2 regions of the Mesorhizobium sp. M3A.F.Ca.ET.080.04.2.1 genome follow, and region 1 is predicted to be linked to the other one. Evidence: riboswitches for the same ligand, from Rfam matches in the RefSeq annotation. Region 1 holds a riboswitch; the other holds the start of a gene.
What was found. A riboswitch is a leader RNA that binds a small molecule or an ion and turns the genes downstream of it on or off. The one in region 1 is predicted to bind S-adenosylmethionine.
Positions count from the first base shown of each region.

Region 2: linked by a shared signal. The riboswitch ahead of EJ074_RS12555 (O-succinylhomoserine sulfhydrylase) and the one ahead of EJ074_RS21090 (homoserine O-acetyltransferase) in region 1 are both predicted to bind S-adenosylmethionine.

Region 1 is NZ_CP034451.1:4,409,753-4,417,345, forward strand. Features, by position in the region: gene EJ074_RS21075 (glycosyltransferase family 2 protein) at 1-880, opposite strand, end outside; gene EJ074_RS21080 (glycosyltransferase family 2 protein) at 1,113-2,105, opposite strand; gene metW (methionine biosynthesis protein MetW) at 2,153-2,767, opposite strand; gene EJ074_RS21090 (homoserine O-acetyltransferase) at 2,859-4,028, opposite strand; SAM riboswitch at 4,125-4,202, opposite strand; gene hisC (histidinol-phosphate transaminase) at 4,355-5,458, shown strand; gene EJ074_RS21100 (prephenate/arogenate dehydrogenase family protein) at 5,464-6,402, shown strand; gene EJ074_RS21105 (sugar kinase) at 6,418-7,344, opposite strand; gene EJ074_RS21110 (DUF2125 domain-containing protein) at 7,353-7,593, opposite strand, start outside.
Region 2 is NZ_CP034451.1:2,616,069-2,623,661, forward strand. Features, by position in the region: gene mmsA (multiple monosaccharide ABC transporter ATP-binding protein) at 1-106, shown strand, start outside; gene mmsB (multiple monosaccharide ABC transporter permease) at 103-1,395, shown strand; gene araD1 (AraD1 family protein) at 1,701-2,690, shown strand; gene EJ074_RS12545 (ABC transporter substrate-binding protein) at 2,752-3,519, opposite strand; gene EJ074_RS12550 (2'-deoxycytidine 5'-triphosphate deaminase) at 3,679-4,773, opposite strand; SAM riboswitch at 4,915-4,992, shown strand; gene EJ074_RS12555 (O-succinylhomoserine sulfhydrylase) at 5,048-6,238, shown strand; gene EJ074_RS12560 (ceramide glucosyltransferase) at 6,371-7,516, opposite strand.

The DNA.
Region 1 (7,593 bases):
AGCGTCGACCGACGACATAGCCGCGCAGCAAATGCGGCAGCGAATAGCCCAGCGCCTTGGACGAGCGGTTGGCAAGATAGCCCGACAAAGCCTGCGGCAGCCTGCCCTTGATAGTATCGGCGATGAGCTGGCGCGCGATCATGTAGGGCGGCACGTCGGGATAGCGATCGGGAATATAAGGGTGCTTCTCGATGAGATCGGCGTAGGCTGCGACATAGCCGTCGCGGCGGCCCGAGATCGAGTTTTCGGAGTTATATTTCTTCCAGTCGATGTCCCCGGTCAGCAGGGCTCCGCTGCGCCGGGCAAAGCGCAGCAGAAGCTCGCGGTCCTGCATGCGTGTGATGTCGCTGTCGTAGCCGCCGATCTCCAGGAGCGAGGCGTGGCGGGCGGTGATCGCCGAGCCGGCGATGAAGATGGTCTGCGAGACCAAAGCCCGCTCCAGCGCGTTCTGGCCGAGAAAGCCTTCGCGGTTGATACATTTGGTGCTGCGATTGCCTTTGACGGATACGAACGAGCTGATCAGAACTTCGAGCGAAGGGTCCTCGTCGAACCGCGCCAGCGTGCGCTCCAGCCGATCCGGCAAATAGACGTCGTCGGAATCGAGAAAGGTGACCACCGGCGCCCGCGCGCGCTCGATACCGGCGTTGCGCGCGGCATTGGCGCCTCGCCATTTCGCCCCGACATAGATCAGACGTGGGTCGCGGACATCGGCGAGCGCCGCGGCGGTCCCGTCCGTCGAGCCGTCATCGACGACGATGTGCTCGAAGCGGGGAAGCGTCTGCGCGAGAACGCTTTCGACTGCGCGCACAACCTGGCTACGCCGGTTATGGGTCGGCGTGACCACTGTGATCAGCGGACTGGTGTCCGGTAACGTCGGCATCTGTCTCCGCTACCAGCCGGATCTGGTGGTGATCGGACGGACCTCCAGCTTGCCTTCCATGCCGCCCCCGGATTGGATTCCGCCAAGCGTTACAAAAAGCCAGCGGCCATGTCACCCAAAGTGCCGTTCCGGATGCAGGTTTTGGCGCGTATTCCTTAGATCATGCGATTTGACTGCCACAGTTTACCAGGTCCTGAGGGTGGTATTCCGATGGCAATACAGCCTCAAGACCTCAACTGTGGCCGACATAGTCAGGGACAGTTTCGACCTCGTCACGGACGAGGCCCGCGGCCAGGCTGAAATGGCCAAGGAAGGCCAAGGTATAGAAAGCCAGGCCGACCGTCAGCGAGAACGGGATTTGCCAGAACGGCATGCCTGTTTGCCGCGCAAAACGGATGACGCGTCGTGTGGTGCGCCACGACATGGTGCCCCATCGGCTGCAAGACTTCACCACCCGCCGGGTGCGAGTGGGAGAATGGAGCTCGACGAATTTTCTGTCGGCATCTCGGCCGGTGACCAGGGCGCGCCAGTAGAAGAACCGCCATCCGCGCGGCGGGTAGTGACTGACGCGGGCGTCGACATTGACGATTTTGCGGCCTTCGCGCCAAAGCTGGTGCATCAGCAGCGTGCAGGAGACCTTGAAACCGTTATGTGCGGGAAACGGGTGGCTGCATATCCAGTCGCGCCGGAAGGCGATGTTGTTGGCATTGATCGCCCGCTTGGAGGCAAAGCGCTTGTCTCCCTCGGCCAGCGGGAAGAACCAGATCAAGGCAAAAGTGCGCGACAGGAAGTCATCGTAGGAAAGATAGGTGTGCCCGTTCACGCAGATGGTTGCGGGGTCACGAAAGGGCTTCAGCAGGGTCGAGAGCCAGCCCCGTTCCGGAACCGTATCGGAATCGAGGAAGACGACGATGCTTCCCTCGGTCGAGGCAATGCCGTTGTTCTTGAGCTCATAGTACCGGCCGGCCGGACAGGCCGCGAAAGCCAGGTCGGCAACCTGCGCCAACTGAGGCGCCTCAGCTTCGATGCTGCTGCGCAGCGCGTCCGCGTCCGCTTCCCGGCCGCCATGCGAGACGACAAGCTTCGGCCTTGCATATCCGGCAGCGGAAATCTCGGCAATGTCGCGCGCCAAGGCTTTCAGCCCGGCGCCGATTTCGTCCCAGTCGATGGATCTGGCATTCTCCATCTCCAGGACAACTGAATAGGTTGGCTGCTCGGCTGACATGTCCCCGCCGGCTCAAACCATGGCCAATGTGCGAATCGAAGCCACCGTCATCGCCTGAGCAGAAACACCGCCTGCTGGCCGAAGAAGTTCCAGAACCACCAGGGCATGGACAGCCCGATCTTCTGGCCGTTGGCGTCGAGCGCGGTCGCCTTCTCGACGGTCGCGCCGAGCTCCTCGCACAGATTGACGAAATCGCGGATGGTGCAGAAGTGGATGTTCGGCGTGTCGTACCAGGAGTAGGGCAGATCCTTGGTGACCGGCATCCTGCCCTTGATCAGCAGCGAGAAGCGCACCCGCCAATGGCCGAAATTAGGGAAGGAGACGATGGCGCGATTGCCGATCCTGAGCAGTTCGTCGAGCACAAGCTTCGGGTTGCGGGTCGCCTGCAGGGTCTGCGACAAGACGACAAAGTCGAAGCCCTTGTCGGCATAGAACTCGAGATCCTTGTCGGCGTCGCCCTGAATGACCGAGAGGCCGCGCGCCACGCATTCGTTGACGCCTCGCTGCGACAGCTCCATCCCGCGGCCATCGACCTGCTTGGCCTCCTGCAGGAGTTCCAGAAGCAAGCCATCGCCCGAGCCGACATCGAGCACGCGCGAGCGCGGCGGGATGAGATCGTTGATGACGTCGAGATCGACGCGCTGGGCGCGGTTGACGCTCATGAGCGCACCTCCGATCTTTTTCTTGACGCATGGCGCTCTCCCAAGAGCGCCGCGCATGCTTGGGGGTCATGCGTTGGGGATTGCGAACTGCTCATAGGTTGAGCCCCCGGGCGCGGGCGGCCGAGCCAATGAAGCCGTTGATGGCGGCGAACATCTCCGGCTCGTCCAGGAGGAATGCGTCGTGGCCGCGATCGGTCTCGATCTCGACGAACGAAACGGAGGCGCCCGCCGCGTTGAGCGCATGCACGATCGAGCGGCTTTCCTCCGTCGGGAACAGCCAGTCGGAGGTGAATGACACCAGGCAGAAGCGCGTCTTGGTGCCGGCGAAGGCATCGGCGAGGCGCCCGCCATGGTCGGCGACGAGGTCGAAATAATCCATCGCGCGGGTCAGATAGAGATAGGTATTGGCATCGAAGCGATCGACGAACGTCATGCCCTGGTGGCGCAGATAGCTTTCGATCTGGAAGTCGGCATCGAAACCGAAGGTGAGCGCGTCGCGGTCCTGCAGGTTGCGGCCGAACTTGCGGTGGAGGGCCGCCTCCGACAGATAGGTGATGTGGGCGGCCATGCGCGCCACAGCCAAGCCTTTTTCCGGCCGCTTGCCGAAATCGAAATATTTCCCCCCGTGCCAGTCGGGGTCGGCCATGACGGCCTGCCGTCCGACCTCGTGGAAGGCGATGTTCTGCGAGGAATGGCGGGCGCCCGTCGCGATCGGCAGCGCCGCGAAGACTCGCTCCGGATAGCTCGCTGCCCATTGCAACACCTGCATGCCGCCCATCGAGCCGCCAAGCACGCAAAACAGTTTCTCGATGCCGAAATGGTCGACCAGCATCAGTTGCGCGCGCACCATGTCGCGGATGGTGATGATCGGCAGGTCGAGCCCGTAAGGCTTGCCCGTTGCCGGATTCATCGATGCGGGACCGGTCGAGCCCAGGCAGCCGCCGAGGACGTTGGAGCAGATGACGAAAAAGCGGTTGGTGTCGATGATCTTGCCGGGGCCGATCAGCACCTCCCACCAGCCCGGCTTGCCGGTGACCGGATTGGTGCTGGCGACGTGATGGTCGCCGGTCAGCGCGTGGCAGACGAGGATGGCGTTGGAGCGGGCTTCGTTGAGGGTGCCATAGGTCTGGTAGGCGATCTGGAAGGGCGACAGCAACGTGCCGGCATCGAGCTTCAGCGGCTTGTCGGCGCCGAAGCGCAACACCGGGCTCGATGGGTTCTCGACCTCATTGTTGGTCCTTGCAGCGCGCTGAGCGGCCATTGCATCCCTCAATTGTTCCCGCGTCGGCATCTCTTCCGATGCAGTGTCCGGCCGGCAGCGGACAACAAAAAACCGGCCTGCCTTCGCAAAGCCGGTTACAGGTTGCAAACGGCCCTTTAGCGAATTGTTTAACGTGGCTGCAAGCCGACCGGCCAAATCACCACGGGAAGTCTGGCTGCTCTTCTAGGGCCAGCGCCGCGCTTCGTCAACATTCGGCATCTTGGATCCAGCCCGGTCCACGCAAGCGCCGGCCCTCGACATTCCGGGCCACGGCCTGTATTTCCGCTGCGGCCTGTGGACAGAGGCCTTTCGACGGATTTGTGACAATGAAGCAGGATCAGCCACGTCCGACGCCCCGCGCGGGCATCATGGACATCGAAGCCTACGTGCCGGGAAAGAGCACGGCGCCAGCCGGCGTGACGAAGGTCTATAAGCTGTCCTCGAACGAGAACCCGCTCGGTCCATCGCCGAAGGCGATCGAGGCTGCGCGACAGGTGGCGGCGAAGCTCGACGTCTATCCCGACGGCACGGCGCGCCGACTGCGCGAGGCCATCGCCGAAGTGCATGGCCTCAACCCGGCGAACATCATCTGCTCCAACGGCTCGGACGAGATCCTGGGCCTGTTGGCGCAGACCTATCTCGCGCCCGGAGACGAGGCGGTTTTCACCGAACACGCCTTCATGGTCTACAAGATCTATATCCAGGCTGCCGGCGCCAAGCCGGTAGCGGTCAAGGAAACCGACGAGCGCGCCGATGTCGATGCGATGCTCGCGGCGGTGACGCCGGCGACCCGGATCGTGTTCCTTGCCAATCCGAACAACCCGACCGGCACCTACGTGCCGTTCCAGGAAGTGCGCCGGCTGCATGCCGGCCTGCCGAAAAACGTGCTTCTGGTGCTCGACGCGGCCTATGCCGAATATGTGCGGCGCAACGATTACGAAGCCGGCGTCGAACTGGCCGGCAGCTCCGACAACGTGGTGATGACCCGCACCTTCTCCAAGCTCGGGCTCGGCGGCGCGCGCATTGGCTGGATGTACGGCCCGGCGCATATCGTCGACGCGATCAACCGGGTGCGCGGCCCATTCAACGTCAATGCCACCGCGATCGAGGCCGGCATCGCGGCGATAAGCGACCGCGCCCATGTCGAGCGCAGCGTGACGCATAACGAGAAATGGCTTGCCTGGGTGAGCGAGCAGGTGACGGGGCTCGGGCTGCGCATCACGCCCAGCGTCGGCAATTTCGTGCTGATCCACTTCCCCGACGACAAGAAGCATTCGGCTGCCGCCGCCGACGACTATCTCAGCCAGCGCGGCTACATCTTGCGCCGCGTCACCGGCTACGGCTTCCCCAACGCGCTGCGCATGAGCATCGGCACCGAGGAAGCCAATCGCGGCGTCGTCGATGCGTTGACGAGTTTCCTGAAAAGCTAGAGCACATGGCAGCACCGATGTTCGAAAAGATCGCACTGGTCGGCATCGGCCTGATCGGCTCGTCACTTGCCCGCGTCGTCCGCCGGGAGGGGTTGGCCCGCCACATCGCCATAGCGACGCGAAGCCGATCGACGCTCAAGCGGGCCGAAGAGCTGAGTCTAGGCGATTCCTACTCGACCGACGCCAGCGAAGTGGTGCGCGATGCCGATCTTGTCATCGTCTCGGTGCCGGTCGGATCCTCGGGCGAGGTTGCGGCCGAAATCGCGCCGGCGCTGAAGAAGGGCGCTATCCTGACCGATGTCGGCTCGACCAAGGCCTCGGTCATCGCCCAGATGCAGCCGTATGTGCCGGCAGGCGTGCACTTCATCCCTGGCCATCCGCTGGCGGGCACCGAAAAATCCGGTCCGGATGCCGGGTTCGCCGATCTCTTCGACAACCGTTGGTGCATCTTCACGCCGCTGCCGGACACCGATCCGGAAGCGCTGGAGAAGCTGTCAGAGTTCTGGCGGCGCTGCGGCTCCAACATCGACACGATGGACCCGCAGCATCACGACATGACTTTGGCCATCGTCTCGCACCTGCCGCACATCATCGCCTACAACATCGTCGGCACCGCCGACGATCTTGAATCTGTGACCAAGACGGAAGTTATCAAATACTCCGCTTCGGGTTTTCGCGATTTCACCCGCCTGGCGGCGTCGGACCCGACCATGTGGCGCGACGTCTGCCTGCACAACAAGGATGCGATCCTGGAAATGCTGGCGCGGTTCTCCGAGGATCTCGCCTCGCTGCAGCGGGCGATCCGCTGGGGCGACGGCGAGAAGCTGTTTGACCTCTTCACGCGCACGCGTGCCATCCGCCGCTCGATCATCGAGGCCGGCCAAGACATCGACGTGCCGGATTTCGGCCGCCAGGTGGTGGAGCATCCCGCTTCCAAGCCCTGAAAGTCTTCGCGCCTGTCAGGATGCCGGCCAGTGCGCCGCCATCATTGCCAATGTCTCGGTCCTGTCCGGTGCGCCGAGCCGGCCGCCGAAGCGCAGGCATTTGAGCGCGGCGGCGGCGCTCGCAAAGCGCAGTGCCTGTTCAGGCGGCATTGCTTCGGCAAGTCCAACGGCGAAGGCGCCGTGAAAGACGTCGCCGGCACCGAGCGTGTCCACCGCCTTGACCTTCGGCGCCTCGACGTGGCGCACGCTGCCGCTTTCGCGGTCGTGCCACCAGGTTCCGGCAGCGCCTGCGGTGACCGCGACAAAGGCGTCGGTGCGCGAGGCGAGATCGGCGCAGGCGCTTTCGGGGTCGAGCGCGTGGCCGCAGACAATGCGCGCCGCCGGCTCCGAGGCAACGATGTGCGAGGCCAAAGGCAGCAATTGCTCCAGAACCTCGACCGGCGCGGTGTCGGCATCGAGGATCGCCGGGCGGCCCGCATCCCGCGCTGCCTTGAGGGCCAGCGCCGCGGCACCCGGCCAACGCACATCCACCAGCACGGCGTCGAAGGCAGAAAGATCGGCAAGCGGCAAAGTCTCGGGATCGGCCTGCGCCTGCCTGTCGTAGAACGGCACGATAATGCGTTCGCCATGGGCATCGACCAGGATCGCGGCCAGCGCCGAGCGGGCGCCGGCAACGCGGCGGATCAGGCTGCAGTCGACTCCCTCGGCCGCGATCTCGGCAACCATCCGGTCGCCAACCGCGTCGTCGCCCGCGCTCGCCCAAAGGGACACGCTGGCACCGAGGCGCTGCGCCGCGCAGGCAGCGCTCGTCGCCATGCCCGAGGCGATCTGGACACCGTCGCCGGCGATGAACTTGCCCTGGTGCACGGGAAGCGTCTCGACGCGCAGGATCGTATCGAGGGTGAACGCGCCGACGCTGAGAAGTCTGACGGATCGCGGCATCGCAGCCCTCAATCAACCGGCTTGATCTTGCCCAGTGGGATGAACCCTAGCGAGGCCTTGCCCTTGACGATCTTGAGCGGCATGGACGGTTCGTTGCCGAGCATCGCCAGGCCGGCAAAACCTTGCTCGATCTCGTTTTTGTGCTCGGGAACGGCGCCGCCAAGGATGCCCGCCACCGCCTTTGGATCCTTCAGCTTGATCGTCAGATCGGCATCGATCAGGCCGTCGGCGTCGACCGAGAGCGGACCG
Region 2 (7,593 bases), 1.8 Mb from region 1:
CGTCATGAACGATGGGCGCATGGTCGGCGAAATGGCGGCGAGTGACGCCAGCCAGGAGAAGATCATGCGCGCCATCGTCCGGGGAGAAGGAAAAAAAGCATCATGAGCACGGAAAGCTCTCCCGCACCGCAAAGCAGCGTCGCCGAGGACGTCCAGCCGGGCCGGCGTATCGCCGTATCGGCGCTGGCGACGAACCTGCGCGAATACGGCCTGATCATCGCGCTGATCGTCATCATGCTGTTCTTCCAGTACACGACGTCGGGTACGCTGTTCAAACCGGTCAACCTCAGCAACCTCGTTCAGCAGAACTCGTTCATCATCGTGATGGCGCTTGGCATGCTGCTGGTCATCGTATCCGGCCATATCGACCTCAGCGTCGGGTCGGTCGCCGGCTTCATCGGCGCGCTGGCGGCGATGATGATGGTCATCTGGCCGCTCGGAATATTCAGCAATCCGCTCGTGGTCTCGATCGTCTGCCTGGTTGTCGGCGCCCTCATCGGCGCGGCGCAAGGCTATTGGATCGCCTATCACCGGATACCGAGCTTCATCGTGACGCTGGCCGGCATGCTGATTTTCCGGGGCATCTGCCAGGCGCTGCTTGGCGGCGGCTCCTCGGTGGGCCCGCTTCCCGACAGCTTCAAGGCGCTGAGTTCCGGCTTCATCCCGGACGTCATCGGGCCGCTGGTGCTGATGCCGCCGACCGTGAACGCCGCCGGCAAGACCATCGTCGGCAGCGGATTGACGCTGCATATGACCACGGTGCTGCTGGGCGTGGTCGCGGTGCTCGCCTACGCCTATTTCGGGCTGAGGGCCCGCCGCAAGCGTGAGCGCCATGGCTATGAAGCCGAGCCTTTCCCGCTGTTCGTCATCAAGACGCTGGTGGGCAGCGCGCTGGCGCTGTTCCTGGTCTTTCAGTTCGCGAGCTACAAGGGCCTGCCGGTCGTGCTGATGGTGATGGGCGTGCTGATCTCGCTGTTCGTCTTCGTCACCAAGCGCATGACCATCGGCCGCCGCATCTACGCCATGGGTGGCAACGCCAAGGCAGCACAGCTGTCGGGCATCAACACCGAACGGCTGACGCTGCTCGTCTTCGTCAACATGGGTGTGCTGTCGGCCCTCGGCGGCCTGATCATTGCGGCCCGACTCGGCCAGGCGGTGCCGGCCGCCGGCCTCGGCAGCGAGCTCGACGTGATCGCGGCCGTCTTTATCGGCGGCGCCTCGGCGATGGGCGGCGTCGGACAGGTGATCGGCGCCGTGGTCGGCGGCTTCATCATGGGCGTGATGAACAACGGCATGTCGATCATGGGCGTCAATGTCGACTGGCAGCAGGTGGTCAAGGGCCTGGTGCTGCTCGGCGCCGTCATCTTCGACGTCTACAACAAGAACAAGGCCTGACAGGAGCAATTCCAGGAACAGCGCAGAGCGGTTCTCCGTCCGGAATTGCGTAAGACGAATACTTAGAGCGGGCAGCGTTTCGGTCGAAATGCCGACCCGCTCCAGCGAGGAAGGCAGGAGGCATACGGGTCCAGATCGCGAAGCTGCCGGCAGCGGGCCGGCGCCAAAGAAGTCCCGTCAAGGACCAGCCTCGCGACCGCAATCCGGATGAAGAGTTTCAACCGTGGCACGGATCGGTTCCGGGCCGCGCCCGGTAGGGTTTGCCGATGGGCAACCCGCCTAAGGCAGAAGAAAGAGGGTGCACCATGCTGATTTCCCAGATCCTCGACGACGCCGAGACGATCCGCGTCGTTGCCCGCAGCGGCGGCAAGACCCGGATCATCAACGGCGCGCGCAGCGTCTATTCGCTGGCCATGGAAGCGGCGCGCACGGGCACCGGTCTCGAAGCGCTGATCGAGCGTAAGGGCTATGGCGAAGCGGTCGATCTCGACGCCGCCTACAAGAAGGGGCGGGTGGTGTCGCCGATCAATCATCCTGATCCTGCCCATCTCCACCTGACCGGCACCGGGCTCACACATCTCGGCTCGGCGGCGACGCGCGATTCCATGCACAAGAAGCTCAGCGACAGCGAGGAGCAGCTGACCGATTCCATGAAGATGTTCCGCATGGGGCTGGAAGGCGGCAAGCCGGCCAAGGGCCAGATCGGCGTGCAGCCGGAATGGTTCTACAAGGGCAACGGCACCATGGCGGTTGCGCCGGGCGCGGCGCTGATGTCGCCCGCCTTCGCGCAGGACGCCGGCGAGGAGCCGGAGATCGCCGGCATCTATGTCATCGGCGATGACGGCGCGCCGTTCCGCGTCGGATTCACCCTGTCCAACGAGTTTTCCGACCACGTCACGGAGCGGGTGAACTATCTGTTCCTCGCCCATTCCAAGCTGCGCAATGCCTCGTTCGGGCCGGAGATCCTGATCGGCGACCTGCCGGCCGACATACGCGGCTCATCACGCATCTATCGCGACGGCAAGGTGCTTTGGGAAAAGCCGTTCCTGTCGGGCGAGGCGAACATGTCGCACACGATCGCCAATCTGGAGCATCACCACTTCAAATATTCGGCCTTCCGCCAGCCGGGCGACGTGCATGTGCACATGTTCGGCACCGCGACGCTGTCCTTCGCCGACGGCATCAGGACCGAAGAGGGCGACATGTTCGAGATCGAGGCCAAGGATTTCGGCCTGCCGCTGCGCAACCCACTCGAGATCGAGAAGCCGGTGAAGGTGGCGGTGAAGGCGCTGTGAGGTGAGAGCGTGATCTCCCCCCTCGTGGGACCCACGAGGGGGGAGATTGGCAGCTTCAATCTCAATAAATATCGAAGTCGAAATACTTGGCCTGGATCTTCTTGTAGGTGCCGTCGGCGACGATGGCGTCGATGGCCGCGTTGAGGCGGTCGCGGAGCGCAGTGTCCTCCAGGCGCACGGCGATGCCGGCCTCGGTCTCGGTGCCCTTGACGTCGCCGACCAGCTTGCAGCAGCCGTCGCTTGCCTTCTTCAGCCAGTCGACAAGCACGAACTTGTCCGAGATGACGGCGTCGAGGCGGCCGTTCTGGAGATCGGTGATCGCCTCCTCCTGAGTGGGATAGAGCTTGGCTTCGGCGCCGGCCTTGGCGTAGGCGTCCTGGGCATAGTCCGCCTGCGTGGTCGAAGCCTGGGCGCCGACCGTCTTGCCGGCGAGCGCGGCGGGCTCGGTCGAGGCAATGTCGCTGTCCTTCAGGGCCACGAGCGCAAGAGGCGTGGTGTAGTATTTATGGGTGAAGGCGACCTGCTTCTTGCGTTCCTCGGTGATGCTCATCGAGGCGATGATGGCGTCGAACTTCTTGGCCTGCAGCGCCGGGATGATGCCGTCCCAGTCCTGGGTGACGATCTCGCATTCGACCTTCATCTGCGCGCAAAGCGCATTGGCGATGTCGATGTCGAAGCCTTCGACCTTGCCGTCGGGCGTGATGGTGTTGAAGGGCGGATAGGCGCCCTCGGTGCCGATCTTGATCTTTTCGGCGGCGCTGGCCGAACCAGCACCAATCGCCAGCATGGCAGCGGCCGCCGCCGATATGATCCATCTCGATATCTGCATGTTCGTCTCCCTCAGTGAGGCTCGACCGGTCCACGTAGCCAATCATGGCCGGCAGGTCCCGGCAAGCGGAGTCTGAGTTGACGATAATCGGAGCGGTTCCCGCTCCGATCATTTTTCGCGCTTCCGGACGAAAAACTGCTGCGCAGTTCCTGGGATTGCTTAGCGCGCAGCGCGGAAATGCTTGGAAAGCTTCAGCCCCTGCGCCTGGTAGTTGGAGCCGAGGTCGCTGCCGTAAAGCGCCTGCGGCCGCTTCAGCATGTGCTCGTAGACCAGGCGCCCGACAATCTGGCCGTGGTCGAGGATGAACGGCACCTCGTGGCTGCGCACTTCGAGCACCGCGCGGCTGCCGCTGCCGCCGGCGGCTGAGTGACCAAAGCCCGGATCGAAGAAGCCGGCATAGTGGACGCGGAACTCGCCGACCAGCGGGTCGAAGGGCGTCATCTCGGCGGCATAAAGCGGCGGCACATGCACCGCTTCCCGGCTGACCAGGATGTAGAATTCGTCCGGGTCGAGCACCAGTTCGCCGGCGCCGCTCTTGTAGAGCGGCTCCCAGAAATCGACCACGTCCTGGGCGGCGCGCTTGTCGACATCGACGAGGCCGGTGTGATGCTTGCCGCGATAGCCGACCAGGCCGTCCTTGTCGCCGTCGAGGTCGATCGACAGCGCGATGCCGCCGCCGGAAATGTTGGGCGGCTCCGTCGCGACCAGCATCTCGGCGCCGTGAAGGTCGCGCAGCTCCTTTTCCGATAGCACCGCATTGCCGATGCGGAAGCGGATCTGCGACAGGCGCGAACCGGCGCGCACGACGATCGGGAAAGTGCGCGGGCTGACCTCGAGATAGAGCGGACCATGATAGCCGGCGGCGATCTTGTCGAACTCGTGTCCGCGGTCGGTCATGACACGCGTGAAGATGTCGAGACGGCCGGTCGAGCTCTTCGGATTGGCCGAAGCCGAAATATTTGAAGGCAGGGTCAGGCTTTCGAGCAGCGGCACGATATAGACGCAGCCCGTCTCCAGAACCGCGCCCTCGGCAAGGCTGATCTCATGCAGCTTCAGCCGGTCGAGCTTGTCGGCCACCAGATGATCCGGGCCGGGCAGGAAAGAGGCGCGCACCCGGTAGGCCTTGTCGCCAAGCCTGAGGTCAAGGCTCGCCGGCTGGATCTGGTTGGTGTCCAGCGCGCGCGGCGATTTCAGCGCGCCCGACTGGAACAGCGCCGCGATGTCCTGGTCCGGAAGAATGCCTGTCTGCCGCAAGGTCTGGCTCCGCTAAGGCCGGGCAAGCACGTGATTGTAGCAGGCTCCTGCCGCAAAACCGTAAGGGTTTCGCCCTACCTGCCTGGCACAACCTCTTAATGAAGCCGGCAATTGACGCAAGCGCGGCACGGGTCTAAAGGGTCGTTATCCCGTGGTGATTTGGCCGGTCGGCTTGCAGCCACGTTAAACAAGTCGCTAAAGGACCGTTGGCCGCAAGGCCGTATGGACCGGTTGCGACGTCGCGGCCGGTCTTTTTGTGTTTGGAAGCAGGGCTATGAGCAGCAAAAAGCGTAATTGGAAGCCTCAGACGGCACTCGTGCATGGCGGAACGCTGCGTTCCGGCTTCGGCGAGACTGCCGAGGCGATCTACCTCACCCAGGGCTATGTCTATGAGAGCGCGCAGGCGGCGGAAGCCCGTTTCAAGGGCGAGGAGCCGGGCTTCATCTATTCGCGCTACGCCAACCCGACAGTCGACATGTTCGAAAAGCGCATGTGCGCGCTGGAGGGCGCAGAGGACGCGCGCGCCACCGCTTCGGGCATGGCGGCGGTGACGGCGGCACTGCTCTGCAGCGCCAGGGCCGGCGACCATATCGTTGCGGCCCGCGCCCTGTTCGGCTCATGCCGCTGGGTGGTCGAGACGCTGGCGCCGAAATACGGCATCGAGGCGACGCTGGTCGACGGCACCGACATTGCGAACTGGGAAAAAGCGGTCAGGCCGAACACGAAGCTGTTCTTCCTGGAAAGCCCGACCAACCCGACGCTTGAAGTGGTCGACATCACTGCCGTTGCCGCGCTCGCCAACTCGATCGGCGCCAGGCTGATCGTCGACAATGTCTTTGCCACGCCGCTGCAGCAGAAGCCGTTGCAGCTCGGCGCGCATATCGTCGTCTATTCGGCAACCAAGCACATCGACGGCCAGGGGCGCTGTCTCGGCGGCATCATCCTGTCGGACAAAAAGTGGATCGACGAGAACCTGCACGACTATTTCCGCCACACCGGTCCGAGCCTCTCGCCCTTCAATGCCTGGACGCTGCTCAAGGGCCTGGAGACGCTGCCGCTGCGCGTGCGCCAGCAGACGGAAAGCGCCGGCAAGATCGCGGACTTTCTGGCGGAGCGGCCGGAGATTGCCCGCGTCATCTATCCGGGCCGGGCCGACCACCCGCAGGCCGATATCGTCAGGAAGCAGATGTCGGGCGGCTCGACGCTGATCTGCCTCGACGTCAAGGGCGGCAAACAGGCGGCATTCGCCGTCCAGAACGCGCTCGACATCGTGCTGATCTCCAACAATCTCGGCGACGCCAAGAGCCTGATCACCCATCCGGCGACGACGACGCACAAGAACCTCAGCGACGAGGCGCGGGCGGAGCTTGGCATCGGGCCCGGCACGCTCAGGCTGTCCGTCGGGCTGGAGGATACGGATGACCTGCTCGCCGACCTCGAACAGGCGCTGAAGGCGGCCAAGTAGGCGGTGCCGGTTGGGCGCCGCTTAATGCATGTCGCTAGAAGTGTGCAGCGGTTCTGGGACAACGACATGCATCAAAGCAAAGGCCTGAAGCGCGTGAACTGAATTCGCTAATGCGTATCAGTGCGACCCGCTTTAGGCGCCCTCTTCCAGCTCGGTCATCGCATTGGCGCGGATGGTCATGGCGTTGCCGCGCCAGTCGACGGCACCGCCGAACCAGCCGCGCGCCCAGATGGCGGGAAGCAGGGCGTCGCGCACCATCATCGCGGTGATGCTGCGCGGCGATAGATACCAGCCCTTGGACGAGGCGAGCAGGCATTCCGGCAGATAGGCGATGGCCAGCACGCAAAGCGCCGTGGCAGGCAGGCTGACGCCGGCGCTGGCCGCCGCGATCAGCGCGAGCAAGAGCGGAGCCGCCACGCCGGTGAGGACCTCGGGGACGAAGAATTGCGGGAAGGTGACGCGCCGCAGCCTCGCCCAGCGCGCCTGGCGCGACCAGACTTCGGCGAGCCGACGCTGGCCGAGCGGCTGCTCGAAGGGCGCTGCGACCAGATTGACCTTCAGGCCAAGCCCGTTGACCAGCTTGGTGGCGGCCGCATCCTCGGCGATCTCGGCAGCCAAAGCGTGGATGCCGCCACTGCCGTCGAGCAGCGGCTTGTTCCACAGCATGCTCTTGCCTTGGGCAAAGCCGAGGCCGAGCGCTTCGCCGGCATATTGCCAGCGCGCCTGCAACGTGTTGAGGAAGGCACATTCGACCTCGGCCCAGAAGCCGTCCGGGCGCGAGCCGATCGGCGTCGAGCAGACGAGGCCGGTATCCGGCCGCCATGCCGCCAGCAGATGCTGGACATAGTCCTTCGGCATCAGCACGTTGGAATCGGCAAGGATCACCCAATCGTTCCGGGCCGCCTGCCATCCCTTGACGCAATTGTTGAGCTTGGGATTGGCGCTCACCTTGTCGTCGCCGATGAGCAACCGCGCCGGAACCTTGGGGTATCGCGCGATCGCGGCACTGACGAGTTTGATTACCGGATCTTCGCCATGGGCGACGCAGAAGATCAGCTCGTAGCGCGGCCAGTCGAGCGAGAAGGCGCGCTGGAGCGTCTCCCTTGTGAACGCCTCGACGCCACGCAGAGGCACAACGATCGAGACGGCCGGCTGCTTGCTTGCAGGGGGAGCAATGACGTGGCGCCGCTTCAGCCGCGATGCCGCCAAGAGGATGCTGGCGAGATTGGAAACAAGTAGGGCTGACGAGGTGACGGCGGCCGCGAAAGTCAGTTCCATCGAAGTCTGGCACTCCCGAAAGGCCGCCCGCGGCCATCCATTCGACGGAGCGCCCGAGTCGCCCGACACGGTTTGTG